DNA from 2 places in the Rhodobacter capsulatus SB 1003 genome. Region 1 is predicted to be linked to the other one. Evidence: riboswitches for the same ligand, from Rfam matches in the RefSeq annotation. Region 1 holds a riboswitch; the other holds the start of a gene.
The links. A riboswitch is a leader RNA that binds a small molecule or an ion and turns the genes downstream of it on or off. The one in region 1 is predicted to bind thiamine pyrophosphate.
Positions count from the first base shown of each region.

Region 2: linked by a shared signal. The riboswitch ahead of thiB (thiamine ABC transporter substrate binding subunit) and the one ahead of thiM (hydroxyethylthiazole kinase) in region 1 are both predicted to bind thiamine pyrophosphate.

Region 1 covers NC_014034.1:3,039,529-3,046,621, forward strand. The annotation lists gene RCAP_RS14105 (ATP-binding protein) at 1-965, opposite strand, end outside; TPP riboswitch at 1,223-1,318, shown strand; gene thiM (hydroxyethylthiazole kinase) at 1,365-2,171, shown strand; gene thiE (thiamine phosphate synthase) at 2,168-2,779, shown strand; gene thiD (bifunctional hydroxymethylpyrimidine kinase/phosphomethylpyrimidine kinase) at 2,776-3,573, shown strand; gene RCAP_RS14125 (ABC transporter substrate-binding protein) at 3,575-4,498, shown strand; gene RCAP_RS14130 (ATP-binding cassette domain-containing protein) at 4,495-5,184, shown strand; gene RCAP_RS14135 (ABC transporter permease) at 5,181-5,900, shown strand; gene RCAP_RS14140 (PAS domain-containing protein) at 5,916-7,093, opposite strand, start outside.
Region 2 covers NC_014034.1:2,884,735-2,891,827, forward strand. The annotation lists gene RCAP_RS13335 (LPS-assembly protein LptD) at 1-382, opposite strand, end outside; gene lptG (LPS export ABC transporter permease LptG) at 379-1,479, opposite strand; gene lptF (LPS export ABC transporter permease LptF) at 1,476-2,606, opposite strand; gene RCAP_RS13350 (leucyl aminopeptidase) at 2,772-4,238, shown strand; gene RCAP_RS13355 (DNA polymerase III subunit chi) at 4,242-4,694, shown strand; TPP riboswitch at 4,763-4,865, shown strand; gene thiB (thiamine ABC transporter substrate binding subunit) at 4,905-5,894, shown strand; gene RCAP_RS13365 (thiamine/thiamine pyrophosphate ABC transporter permease ThiP) at 5,870-7,093, shown strand, end outside.

The DNA.
Region 1 (7,093 bases):
GGGGTGCGGATCTCGTGGCTCATCGTCGCCAGGAAATCGGTCTTCGCCCGGGCCAGCGCCTCGGCCTCCTCGCGGGCGCGGCGCTCGTCGGTGACATCGGTGAAGCTGATCACCGTGCCCAGAAACTTGCGCGACACATCCAGCATTTCCTGCGTCGAGACCGAGACCCAGCGCCGCCCGTCGATCGTGTCGATCTCGTGTTCGGGCAAAAGCGGGCCGATGCCGCGCGGATCAAGCCCGAACAGCCCCTGAAAGCTGCGCCGCGCCGCCGCGCCGTAATAGACCGAGCCGGGCACGACATCCTTCGACAAAAGCAGCGCCGCGGCATGGTTCATGTTCTCGATCGCGCCCTCGGCATCGATCAGGAAGACCGGGGTCTGGATGCTTTCGAAAATCGTCAGATACTTGTTCTTTTCGGTCACGACGCGCTGGTTTTCCGCCAGAAGCTGTTCCTGACCGGCATCGACGACACCGCGCCCCCATTGCGTGCAGATGCCGATTTCGGCGCGGTCGAAAAAGCCGCGCAACAGCCGCAGATACAGCGTCTCGGTCGCGGCGGGAAAGCCCGTCATCTGCACCAGCCGCAGATAGCTGTCACGGTAGCCCTTGAAATTGCTCAGAAACATCGCCAGCGGCACGCCGCGCAGCCCGTGCCTGCGGGCGACCTCGATGCCATAGGCGGTCGAGGGATCCCCGCCGATGTCGCTGTCGTAATCGGCCTCGGCGGCGCCGCGGGTTTCCAGCATCAGCGCGATGGCGCCATTGAGCCCCTGCACCGAGGCCCGCCAGGCCTCGGGCAGCGTCGAGACATGGGCATTGTAGCTGCGGGTGATCGAATAGGCGATGTGCATCTCGATCAGCCGGGTCTCGTTCGCCTGCAGGAACCGTGTCAGCGCGGTCAGATCGGCGCGGGCGGCCTCTTCCGCCGCCGGAGGGGCAAACTGGCCTTGATGTTCGGATATCATTCGCAACGTCCAGATCGTGGCACCCCTGCGGGCGCGTCTTCTTGTGCCGGTCCCCCGGCGCCAACCCCAAGCCACGGCCCAAGGGCCCGCATCATCGTCACGAAACAGCATCCCTGTTAGCGCAGACGGCGCCGCCCCGCCTTGATCGGGATCAAAGGCCCCGCTCGCAGCCGCGACAGGAGCGGCAATCCGCGCGGCCGCGGCGGAAACATCCTGTCCCCGGCCACTGGACAAGCCCCGCCATCCGTGCTTCCCTGCCCTTGCGACAGGGGCGTCCGGGCATCCGGGCTGAGAAGCACCCTTTGAACCTGAACCAGATCATGCTGGCGTAGGGAGTCCGCAACCGGTGTCGGACCCAGCGTCCGCCCGGCTTCGGTCTTCCGCGTCATGGGAGGACCGATGACCGAAACCGGATCGTTCGCAGCTGTGGGACAGCCGCTTGCGCAGATGCGGGCCACTGCGCCGCTTGTGCACAACATCACCAATTTCGTCGCGATGAACGTGATGGCGAATGTGCAGCTGGCCGTTGGGGCCTCGCCCGCGATGCTGCATGCTTTGCCCGAGGTGGCGGAATTTGCCGCGCTCTGCGGCGCGCTGACGGTGAATATCGGCACGGCGGATGCCGACTGGGCCGAAGGCATGGTGCAGGCGGCGCGGATGATGCACCGGCTGAACCGGCCCTGGGTGCTCGATCCGGTCGGCATCGGCGCGACGCAGTTCCGCAAGGATCTCTGCGCTAGGCTGCTCGATCTGCGCCCGACGGTGATCCGCGCCAATGCCTCGGAGATCCTGGCGCTGGCGGGGCTGGGCGGGCAGGCGCATGGCGTCGATGCGCGCGACACGGTCGCGGCGGCCGAGGTGGCGGCGGCGCAACTGGCCGCGCGGACGGGCGGCGTCGTCGCGGTCTCGGGGCCCGTCGATTACGTCACCGACGGGAGCCGCGCCTTCCGCATCGGCAATGGCCATGCGCTGATGCCGCAGGTGACGGCGCTCGGCTGTTCGCTCAACGGGGTGATCGGCGCCTTTCTGGTCGGGCAAAAGCCGCTTGAGGCCACGGTGGCGGCGCTGGCCTATTACGGTCTGGCGGGCGAGATCGCCGCAAGGGAGGCCAAGGGCCCGGGCAGTTTCGCCGTGGCCTTCCTTGACGCGCTGGCCAATCTGACGCCCGAGGCGCTGAGTGCCGGGGCAAAGGTGCGCGCGGCATGATCGGGCCCGTCTATGTCATCACCGACCCGGGGGCGGCGCTTTCCGTGCCCGATCAGGCCCGGGCCGCGGCCCGCGGCGGCGCCCGCGCGGTGCAGTTGCGCGACAAGACCGCCTCCGATGCAGATCTGCTGGCGCTCGCCCGGCAGCTGTTGCCCGAGATGCGGGCGCATGGGGTGAAGCTCTTCCTGAATGACCGGATCGAAGTGGCCATCGCCGCCGGGGCGGACGGGCTGCATATCGGGCAGGGCGACGGCGACCCCGTTGCCATCCGCGCCCGGATCGGGGCGGGGATGCTGCTGGGGCTCTCGATCGAGACCGAGGCGCAGGCCAGCCGCCTTCCCGGCTGCGTCGATTACATCGGCGCGGGGCCGGTGCGGGCGACGGCGACGAAACCCGATGCCGCCGCGCCCATAGGCTTTGACGGGCTGGCCCGGATCGCCCGGCTGGTCGCGGTGCCGACGCTCGCCATCGGCGGGCTGACCCGGGCCGACATTCCGGCGCTGAAAGCCGCGGGCGTGGCCGGGATGGCCGTCGTTTCCGCCGTCACCCGCGCCCCCGACGCCGAAGCCGCCTGCCGGGCACTCGTGCAGGACTGGAGGCCGCGATGATCCCCAACATTCTGTCGATTGCCGGCTCCGACCCCTCGGGCGGGGCGGGGATTCAGGCCGATCTGAAAGCGATTTCCGCCAATGGCGGCTATGCGATGGCGGCGCTGACCGCGCTGACGGCGCAAAACACCCGCGGCGTCACCGCCGTCGATCCGATCCGCCCCGCGATGGTCACGGCGCAGATCGCCGCGATCCGGGCCGATATCCGCATCGATGCGGTGAAAATCGGGATGCTGGGCGACAGCGCGATCATCGCCGCCGTGGCCGCCGCGCTCGAGGGGCTTTCGGCCCCCCTCGTCCTTGATCCGGTGATGGTGGCCAAGGGCGGCGACCGGCTTCTGGCGATGGATGCCGTCACCGCCCTGCGCCAGATCCTGCTGCCCCGCGCCGCGGTGATCACCCCGAACCTGCCCGAAGCGGCCGATCTTCTGGGCTGCGCCGTGGCGCAAGGCCGGGCCGAGATGGTCGCGCAGGCCCGCGGGCTTCGGGTGCTGGGCGCGCGGGCGGTCTATCTCAAGGGCGGGCATCTGCCCGGGGCCATCTGCCCCGATCTGCTGCTCGATGCCGCGGGCGAGGTCTGGTTCGAGGCGCCGCGGGTCGAGACGAAAAACACCCATGGCACCGGCTGCACCCTGTCTTCGGCCTGGGCGACGCAGCTGGCCCGCATCCCCGATCTGCGCCAGGCCGCCGCCGCCGCCCGCGCCTATACGCTGCGCGCCATCGCCGCGGCCGACCGGCTTTCGGTCGGACAAGGCCATGGCCCGCTGGATCATTTCTTTTCGATGAGGTCGTAAGATGAAACCGCTTCTGCTTGCCCTTTTGCTGCTGGCCCCCCGGGCCGAGGCCGCCGAGAGCCTCTCGGTCATGCTCGATTGGTTCGTGAACCCCGATCACGGGCCGATCATCGTCGCCGCCGAGCGCGGCTATTTCACCGAGGCCGGGCTGGACGTGACGCTGATCCCGCCCGCCGACCCGTCCGACCCGCCGAAGATGGCCGCCGCCGGGCAGGTCGATCTGGCGGTCAGCTACCAGCCGCAGCTGTATCTTCAGCATGCCGCGGGGCTGGGCCTGAAACGGGTCGGAACGCTGATCAATGCGCCGCTTTACTGCGTCATGGCCGATGCGGCGGGGCCGGTGCACACCATGGCCGATCTGCGCGGTCGCAAGGTCGGCTATTCGCTGGCGGGGATCGAGGCGGCGCTGATGCAGCGGATGCTGCGCCACAACGGCGTCGATCCCGCCGAGGTCGAGACGATCAACGTCAATTTCGCGCTGACCCCCGCGGTGGCGACGGGGCAGGTCGCGGCGGTCTCGGGGGCGTTTCGGAACTTCGAGCTGCATCAGATGGCGGCCGTCGGCCATCAGGGCCGCTGCTTCCTGCCCGAGGAAAACGGCGTGCCCGCCTATGACGAGCTGATCTATCTGGCCCGCGCCGATCTGGCGCATGATGACCGCATCGCCCGGTTTCTGGCCGCGACCGGCCGCGCCGCCGCCGAGATCGCCGCCGATCCGCAGGCGGGCTGGGACACGTTCCGCGCCCATGCGGCGGAACTGGATGACCCGCTGAACGCCAAGGCCTGGCCCGACACCTGGCCGCATTTCGCCCGCGATCCGGCGGCGCTGGATACAGCGCGCTACCGCGATTTCGGCGCCTTCCTGGTGGAAACCGGGCTGATTCCGACCGCCCCGCCGGTGGAGACGATCGCGGTGGGCAAATGACCGTTGCGATCGCGGGTCAGGTCTGGCTGGGCGGGCGCCCGCTTGTCGCCGCGCTTGATCTGCGGCTGACCCCCGGCTGGACCTGCCTTCTGGGGGCCTCCGGCGCCGGGAAGTCGACGCTTTTGCGGCTTTTGGCCGGGCTGCCCGTCGCGGCCCGGCTGGAGGGCACCCGGCAGGCGCCCGACCGCATCGGCTGGATGGCGCAGGCCGATCTGTTGCAGCCGCGGCTCTCGGTTCTGGGCAATCTGCGGCTGATGGCGCGGCTGCGCGGCGAGCCCCTGCCCCGCCCCCGGGCCGAGGCTTTGCTGGAGGCCGTCGGGCTGGCGGGCCGCGGTGCCGACCGGCCCGAGGCGCTGTCGGGCGGCGAGCGGCAGCGCCTTGCGCTGGCCCGGGTGCTGGCCGATGATGCCGCGCTTGTGGCGCTCGATGAACCCTTTTCCGCGCTTGATGTCCCCACCCGCGCCGCGATGCAGGATCTGGCGGCGGCCTGTCTTGCGGGCAAGACCGTGGTGATGGTGACCCATGATCCGACCGAGGCTCTGCGGCTGGGCGACCGGGTGTTGCTGCTGCAAGACGCCCTGCTGCACGAGATCCCGCCCCTGCCCGGGCCGCGTCCGGTGCCGCTTTCCGATCCGGGGCTGGCGCAGGCGGCGGCGGCGCTTCTGGCGCGGATGCGGCGGCCATGAGCGCGCGTATCTGGCCGGTTCTGGCGATTTTCGCGCTGTGGCAGGCGGTCTGCGCCGCGGCGCTGGTGCCCGCCTTCGTGCTGCCGCCGCCCTTGCGGGTGTTCGAAACGCTGTGGCACGAGCGCGGCCTGATCGGGCAGCACGCGCTGACCACCCTGGCCGAGACCGGCGCGGGGCTGGCGCTTGGCATCGGCCTGGGCGTCACGCTGGCACTGGCGATGGCGCTGGCGCCATGGCTGCAAAGGCTGATCGGCCCGGTGCTGGCGGGGGCGCAGGCGCTGCCGGTCTTCGTGCTGGCGCCGGTGCTGGTGCTGTGGCTGGGCTATGGGCTGGGGCCCAAGGTGGCGATGGTGGCGCTGCTGGTGGTCTTTCCCGTCGCCTCGGGGCTGCATGACGGGCTTTGCGCCACGCCCGCGGCGGTGCTCGATCTGGCGCGGATCGCCCGGGCGTCACGGCTGCGCACGCTGCTCTGGCTGCGGCTGCCGCATGCGCTGCCGCAGGGCGCCGCCGGGCTGCGCATCGCCGTCACCTATGCGCCCACCGGCGCGGTGATCGGCGAATGGGTGGGCGCGTCGCAGGGGCTCGGCTATCTGATGCTGATGGCGAACGCCCGGATGCGCATCGATCTGATGTTCGCGGCGCTTCTGGTCATTCTGGCGCTGACGCTGCTGCTGAACCGGCTGACCGACCGGGCGCTGGCGCGGGCGGGGCTGTGACCGCCCGCGCCGCGTTCATGCCATGCGCTGCGTGCGCTGGAACATCCGCATCGTCGTGCCGATCCCCTCCGAGAGCCGCATGATCGTTTCCAGCCGCAGCCGGATGTCGGAATGCGAGACATCGAGCTGGTCGATCGTCGCCGACAGCTGCGTGTTGGTGCCGCGCATCCGCCCGGTCTCCACCCGGCCCAGCACCCGGATCGTGTCGAGCCCCAGCATCTGACGGCGGATCTCGGCGCTGGCGCGGCCCAGCACCTCGGCATGGGCGATCGCCTGTTCCATCGCCGTGCCGGTGTCCTGCTGCGCCTGTGTCTCGATCGCGCGCAGGGTCTGGCGTTCCCGCGCCCAGTCGATCCCCGGCACCGGCGTCGCATCGGCGAAGTTCTGCCGCATCTCCGACAGCACCCGATGCGCCCCGATCAGGAACAGCGCCTTCGACGCCTGCCGGGACACCCGGTCGCACAGGTTGTCGGGCCCGGAGACGAAGCTGCGCAGCCGTTCCGAAATCACCTGCGAGGAGCTGCGGTAGTTTTCCGAAATCGCCGAGACCGGCCCGCCCGAGGGCTCCAGCCGCGAGGCGATGATACGCATGTTGTTGGGCACCGATTGCAGCGCCTCGAAGCTGCGCAAAAGGTTGCGCTGCTCGCGCGAGACCTCTTCGAGCGAGGTGTTCAGCGCGATCAGCTGCGCGGTGCGGGCATCGGCCGGACGGCCCAGCCGGGCATCGCGGGCCGCCAGCTCCTGCCCCATCGCCGCGGCCATGAAGCTCGTGTAGCTGGAATATCCGGCCGCGGCGGCAAAGTCGCGCAGCGCCCGGGCCCCCTCGGCCGGGTCGAGCCCCTCGGCGCGTTCGCGCTGCGCGATTTCGGCATAGATGTCGCGGACCCGGGCAAACAGCGGCGTCGAGGGTTTCATCCGCACCGACAGGAACCCGCCCGGCACCGGCAGCAGCACCGCGAAGACCCAGTAGTGATCGCCGTTGCGGGCGCGGTTCTTCACATAGCCGCCCACCGGATCGCCCCTGCCAAGCGCGGTCCACAGGATGCGGAACACCCCGCGCGGCGTGTCGGGATGGCGCACGACCTTGTGCGGGGCGCCCAGAAGGTCGCTCCAGCCAAAGCCGGAGACGCGCCGGAAGACCTCGTTGCCGGACAGGATCACGCCGCGGGGGTCGGTGCGCGAGAAGAAAAGCT
Region 2 (7,093 bases), 150 kb from region 1:
TCAGCACGCCGTTTTGCAGATCGCGGCTCAACTCGGCGGTATCGGCCAGAACGACCGAGCCGGTCGCCCCCGGCTGCACCAGCCGGATCGGCCCCTCGATCGCCAGCCGGTCGCTGGCCTTGTCATAGGTGATGCGCTCGGCGGTCAGCCGGTGCTCGTGCCAATAGACCTTGACATGGCCCGAGGCGATCAGCCGGTCGGTGCCGGTGACCTCGATCCGGTCGGCGAGCAGCGTCGCGGCATCGGAATAAAGCGGCGCCGCCAGCGCGGGGGCGGGGGCAGCCGGGGTCTGCGGCCAGGCCGGGACGGCAAGCGTCAGCGCCAGAGCCGAGCCCAGAGCCGTACCCAGCGTCCAGTTCCGCAAGCGGCGGTTGCGCATCATCCCTCCTCCTGCTGCAGAACCAGCGTCAGCGCCAGCATCAGGGCGATGGCCGGCGGCGCCCAGGCCGCCAGCGCGGCGGGGATCTGCCCGTTGTCTCCCAGAACCTGTGCGACATTGCGCAGGAAGAATAGCGCAAGTCCGGCCAGAAGCGCCAGCATCACCCGCCCGCCGGTGCCGCCGAACCGCGCCGGACGCATGGTGAAACCCGCCGCCACCAGCACCATCGCGGCCAGCATCAGCGGCTGCGCCAGTTCCACCTGCAGCCAGACGATGTGACGGCGCGCGGAAAAGCCCGCCGCCTCCAGCGCGCGGATGAAGCCCGGCAATTCCCAGATCGGCATCGCCGAGGGGGCGCCGAAACTGTCGGCGATGCTTTCGGCGGTCAGCGTCGAGGGCAGCGAGATCGTCTGTGCCCGCGTCGCGTCGCGTTCGGGGTTGGTCGAGCGGCCCAGCGGCCAGTCCTTCGCCTCTGACAGCACCCAGGCGCCGGGCGTCAGCCAGGCCGAGGCGGCATCGATCCGGCGCACCGGCCCGGCCTTGGCGTCGAACAGAAGGAAGGTCACCTGGTAAAGCGCCGTCGCATCGGCATTGCCGCGCATCGCATGGATCACCGCCTGCCCGCCATCGGCCGTGCCCTGCCGCATCCACAGCCCCTCGCGGCCGATCGAGACGGTCTGCCGCCCCTCGGCGCGCAGCTGGCCCTCGATCTCCTCGGCGCGCTTGCTGGTGGCGGAAACGATCGGATTGCCGACCGCGACCAGCAGGACGCCGATCAGCAGCGCCACCGTCACCGGCGCCAGCAGCATCCGCAAGGCCGAGCGCCCGGCGGCGCGGATCACCACCAGTTCCGACGACCGCGCAAGGCCCAGAAAGGCGACCACGCCCGACAGCATCACGACCAGCGGAAAGATCGTGTAAAGCGTCGAGGGCACCGACAGCGCCGCCAGATGCGCCGCATCCGAAAGCGCGCCGCGGGCGGGGTCAAGACGGCGGATCTGCTCGACCATCTCGATCAGGAACAAGACCCCCCAGAACGCCCCGGCGACGATCAGGAAGGCCTGCCCGAAGCGGCGCGCGATATAAAGCGACAGCGTCATGCCCGGTCCTCCGCCGCCGTCAGGGGCGGTGCCTTGCGCCGCCGCCCGGCCCAGGACAGCGCCAGCGCCACCCCCGCAAGCCCGGCCAGCGCGGGCATGTAATGCAGCGCCCACAGCGCCGGATCGGCGCGGGTCATCGAGGTGGCGACATTCGACAGCGACTGCAGCCCGATCAGCGCCAGCACCGCCAGCCCGATCTGCCGCCACAGCCCCAGCCGCGAAAACCCGCCCAGCATCATCGCCGCCGCCGCGATCAGCGCCGCCACCGGCGCCATCAGGGGCTGCGCCAGCCGGTCGTTCAGCTCCAGATGCGCCGCCGCCACCGTCGATCCGGTCGCGGCCAGCAGCTCCGGCCCCGGCGCGATCAGATCGCGGCTGGGCACTTCCTCCCAATCGATGCGCCCGCGCAGGCCGGTGCCGATCGCACCGCCCAGATCATAGGTGAAATCGGAAAACCGCGTCAGCGCCAGCGACCCATCCGAGGGCCGCAGCGTCTGCGCCGTGCCGTCGAACATCACCAGCTTCGGCCCGGCCTCCGAGGGCACGATCAGCGCCTTTTCCGCGGTATAGATCGTCTCGGCTCTCTGGCCGCGGGCATCATAAAGAAAGATGTCCAGAAGCTCGCCCAGATCGGAAATCTCGCGGATATAGACGGTGATGCCCGCGGTGGGGGTCTGGAAGCTGCCCTCGGTCAGAAAGCGCGCGGTGACATCTTGCGACACCTGCGCCTGCCGCTCGGCCAGCCTTGCGCGCGAGGCGGGGACCAGCTCATGCACGAGGGCGAGCATCAGCGCCGCGACGATCAGCCCGAAAACGGCGACCGGCCGCGCCAGCCGCCACGGGCTTGCCCCCGCCGATTGCATCACCACCAGTTCGGATTCGCCCGAAAGCCGGTTGATCGCGTAAAGCACGGCGGCAAAGGCCGCCACCGGCAGCACCAGCGAAATCACCTTGGGCAGGGTCAGCGCGGTGAATTCCAGCACCACCCAGGCGGTCTGGCCGTCACCGATCAGCTTGTCGAACAGCAGCACCGCCCGGTTCACCCAATAGACCGAGACCAGCACCAGCGCGAAAAATCCGAAAATCGCCATCAGCTGGGACAGGAGATATCGGTCCAGGCGTTTCAAGGTCGGATCTCTCCCGCGGGGTTTGCCCTTCTCTAGCGCGGGATCACAGCCGGGAAAAGCCCGAAGACCCGGGGTCGCGCAGCTTCCCGCCCATCATCGCGCGGCTATACAATCGCAGTGGCGCCGCATAGGCTTGCGCCGAACCAACCAGCCGCAGGGACTGCCATGATCCACCCCGTCGCCCTTCGTTTCACCGCCTCCGACGCCGAGGCCCTTGCCCCCCGCGAAGGCCGTCTGGCGCTGATCGTGCCGCCCGAGGGCAAGCTGGGCCAGTTGGGGCGCAAGCTTGACCGGCTGACGCGGGGCGCGGTGACGCGGGCGCTGGCCTCCGAGGGCTGGGGCAAGCTGGCGGCGGGTGATTCGCTCGATCTCGGCTTTCCGGGCGGGCTGGCCTGCGAGACGCTGGCGCTGGTCAAGCTGGACCGCCGCGCCAGCGTGGCCGAGGCCCGCAAGGCAGGCGCAACCGTCGCCAAGGGGCTGGGGGAAAAAGGCGCGCTGGTGATCGCCGAGGCGCATCCGCGGGCGGCCGACATTTCCTTTGGCCTCGCGCTGCGGGCCTATCGGTTCGACTACCTGAGCGAGCCGAAAAAGCCCTTCGGCCCGGTCGAGATGATGGTCTCCGCGCCTGAAACCGTCGCCGCCGAGGCCGCGCCGCATGCCGCGCTGGCCGAAGGCGTGTTTTTCACCCGCGATCTGGTGAACGAACCGGCAAACATCCTGACCACCGACGATTTCGCCGCCCGGCTGGCGGCGATGCATGAACTGGGCCTCGAGGTCGAGATCCTGGACGAGGACGAGCTGGAAAAACTCGGCTTCCGCGCGCTGCTGGCGGTGGGGCAAGGCTCGGAAAGCCCGTCGAAGGTCGTGGTGATGCGCTGGCAGGGCGGCGAGCCCGATGCCGCGCCCTTGGCGCTGGTCGGCAAGGGGGTCTGCTTCGACAGCGGCGGGATTTCGATCAAGCCCGCGGCGGGCATGGAAGAAATGACTATGGACATGGGCGGCGCGGCCGTGGTGGCGGGCGTCATGCGCACGCTCGCCCTGCGCAAGGCGCGCGCCAATGTCGTGGGTCTGGTCGGTCTCGTGGAAAACATGCCCGACGGGCGGGCGCAGCGTCCGGGCGATATCGTCAAAAGCCTGAAAGGCGACACGATCGAGGTGGTCAACACCGATGCCGAGGGGCGGATGGTTCTGGCCGATGTGCTGTGGTATGCGCAGGAGCGCTTCGCCCCCGCCGCGGTGATCGATCTGGCGACGCTGACGGGCGCGATCATCGTGGCGCTTGGCCATGATCATGCGGGCATTTTCAGCAATGACGACAAGCTTTCGGGCGATCTTCTGAGCGCCGCGAAATCCGAGGGCGAAGGTGCCTGGCCGATGCCGCTCACCCCCGGCTATGATCCGCTGATCAAGTCGCGGCTGGCCGATATCAAGAACTCCGGCGGGCGCTGGGGCGGCGCGATCACCGCGGCGGCGTTTCTGAAGCGCTTCATCAAGCCCGATGTGCCCTGGTGCCATATCGACATCGCGGGCGTCGCCCTGCCGCCGGGCGAAAGTGCGCTGGCGCCCAAGGGCGCGACCGGCTGGGGGGTGATGACGCTTGACCGGCTGATCCGCACCCGGTTCGAGGCCTGACCCATGCCCGCGCTTTTCTATCACGTCACCCAGTCGCCGGTCGAAGGGGTGGTCGAAACGCTGCTCACCCGCGCCCTGGCGCAGGGCTGGCGGGTGGAATTGCGCGGGGTGTCCCCCGAGCGGATGGACTGGCTGGACCAGAAACTCTGGCTTGGCCCCGAGGAAGACTTTCTGCCGCACGGGCTGGCGGGCGGGCCGCATGATGCGCTGCAACCCGTGCTCTTGACCACCTCCCCGCGCCCCGAGGGGCGGCAGGCGGTGATGACGCTCGACGGCGCCGAGGTCACCCCCGCCGAGGTGGCGGCGGCCGAACGGGTCTGGATCCTGTTCGACGGCCGCGACGAAACCGCCGTCGCCCGCGCCCGCGATCAGTGGAAGGCGCTGACCGGGGCGGGCACCGCGGCGCAATACTGGCGCGAGGAAAGCGGGCGCTGGCAGAAGAAGGCCGAAAAGTAGCGCCCCCTCGCGCCCCCCCCGCAAAACACAGTTTTCGCTTGCAGCTTTGGCGCGGGGCCTTATGGTCCGGTCTCACCTCGGGGTGCTCTGTCAGGGGCTGAGATGCGTTTTCGCAAACCCGTTGAACCTGAACCGGTTAAGACCGGCGGAGGGAAGGTATCCGGGCACTCTCCCGGCCTGACCCCGCCCGTCACGCCATTGGAGAGAAAGATGAAAACTGCTCTGATGCTGGCGGGTTGCGTGCTTGCCGCAACCCCTGTTCTGGCCGGGGACAAACCCGTCCTCACCGTCTATGCGCCCGATTACTTCACCAGTGAATGGGGCCCCGGCCCGGCGATCGAAAAGGGTTTCGAGGCGGACTGCGGCTGCGATCTGCAATTCGTCGCGGGCGATGTGCTGCCGCGGCTGATGCTGGAAGGCGCGAAGACCGAGGCCGATGTGGCGATCGGGCTGAACACCGACATCACCGCCCGCGCCCGGGCGACCGGGCTTTTCGCGCCCCATCATCAGGATCTGTCGCGGCTGAGCCTGCCGATTGCCTGGGCGGATGACACCTTCCTGCCCTTTGACTGGTCCGAGGTCGCCTTTGTCTATGACAAGACGAAACTGACCGCCCCGCCGCAATCCTTTGCCGCGCTTCTCGACGCCCCCGACGACGCCTTCAAGATCGCCCTCGAAGACCCGCGCTCGTCCACCGCCGGGCTCGCGCTGCTTCTGTGGGTCAAGCACATCTATGGCGACAAGGCGGGCGAGGCCTGGGCGAAGCTTGCGCCCAAGGTGCTGACCGTGACGCCGGATTGGTCCGAGGCTTACGGGCTTTTCACCGAGGGCGAGGCCGACATGGTCCTGTCCTTCACCACCTCGCCCGCCTATCACCGCATCGCCGAACAGGATGACAGCAAGGCGGCGGCGATCTTCCCCGAGGGGCATTATTTCTACACCGAACTGGCGGCGCAGCTGAAGACCTCGGACCAGCCGGAGCTGGCGCAGAAATTCATGGATTACATCCTCTCGGACGGGTTTCAGGGCATGATCGCCACGGCGAACTGGTCCTATCCGGTGATCGAGAAACCCGGCTTCCTGCCCGAGGGGTTCGCCACCCTGCCCCGCCCCGCCAAGACCTTCTTTTACACCGAAACCGAGGCCGAGGCCCTGCGCGGCCCGGCGCTGGAAGAATGGCGCGCGAATTTCGGCAAATGATCCCGGCGGCATCGGCGGCGGTCCTGGTGGCCGCGCTGGTGCTGGCCCCCCTCGGCGCGGTGATGATCCGCGCCGGGGGGCTTTCGGCGCTGAGCGCCGCCGATCTTGCGGCCCTGCGCTTCACGCTCTGGCAGGCCGCGCTCTCGGCGCTTTTCTCCTGCCTGCTGGCGATCCCGCTCGCCCGGGCGCTGCACCGGCGCCGCTTTCCCGGCCGCGGCCTGTTCATCGCCGCGCTTGGGGCGCCGTTCCTGTTGCCCACCCTTGTCGCGGTGATGGGGCTTCTCGCCATCTTCGGCCGTCGCGGGCTGCTCAATGGCGCTCTGGACGCGCTGAACCTGCCCGGCGTGTCGATCTATGGGCCCTGGGGGGTGGTGCTGGGCCATCTGTTCCTGAACCTGCCCCTGGCAACGCGGATGCTGCTGCAGGGCTGGCAGGCGATCCCGGCCGAGCGGGTGCGGCTGGCGCTGTCGCTGGGTCTTGGCCCGGCGGACATCGCAAGGCATCTGGAGGCGCGGATGCTGCGCGCCGTCCTGCCCGGGGCCTTTCTGGCGATTTTCCTTGTGTGCCTCTCGTCCTTCGCCGTCGCGCTGACGCTGGGCGGCGGTCCCCGCGCCTCGACGCTCGAGGTGGCGATCTATCAGGCCTTCCGCTTTGACGCCGATCCGGGCCGGGCCGCGGCGCTTGCGGTGCTGCAGGTCGCGCTGGCGCTGGCGGCGCTGGGCATCGCCGCGCGGCTGACCCTGCCGCCCGGCTTTGGCGCGGGGCTCGACCGGGTCTTGCCGGTGCCCCTGGCGCCGGGGCTGCCGCATCGGATCGGGGATGCGCTGATCCTGAGTGCCGCCGCAGCCTTCCTGCTCTCGCCTCTGGCAGCCATCGCGCTGCGCGGCCTGCCCGCGCTGGCCGATCTGCCCGCACAGGTCTGGCAGGCGGCTTTCACCTCGGTCTGGCTGGCGCTCGGCGCCGCGGCGCTGACGATGGTGCTGGCGCTGCCGCTGGCTTTGGCCGCGCCGCGCCACATCTGGGCCGAGCCCGCGGCGATGCTGCCGATGGCGGCCTCCTCGCTCGTCCTTGGCACCGGGCTGTTCCTGATCGCCCAGCCCTTCGTCGCGCCGACCGCGCTGGCCCTGCCGGTGACGCTTTTGACCAATGCCGCGCTCAGCCTGCCCTTTGCGCTGCGCCTGCTTCTGCCCGAGGTCCGC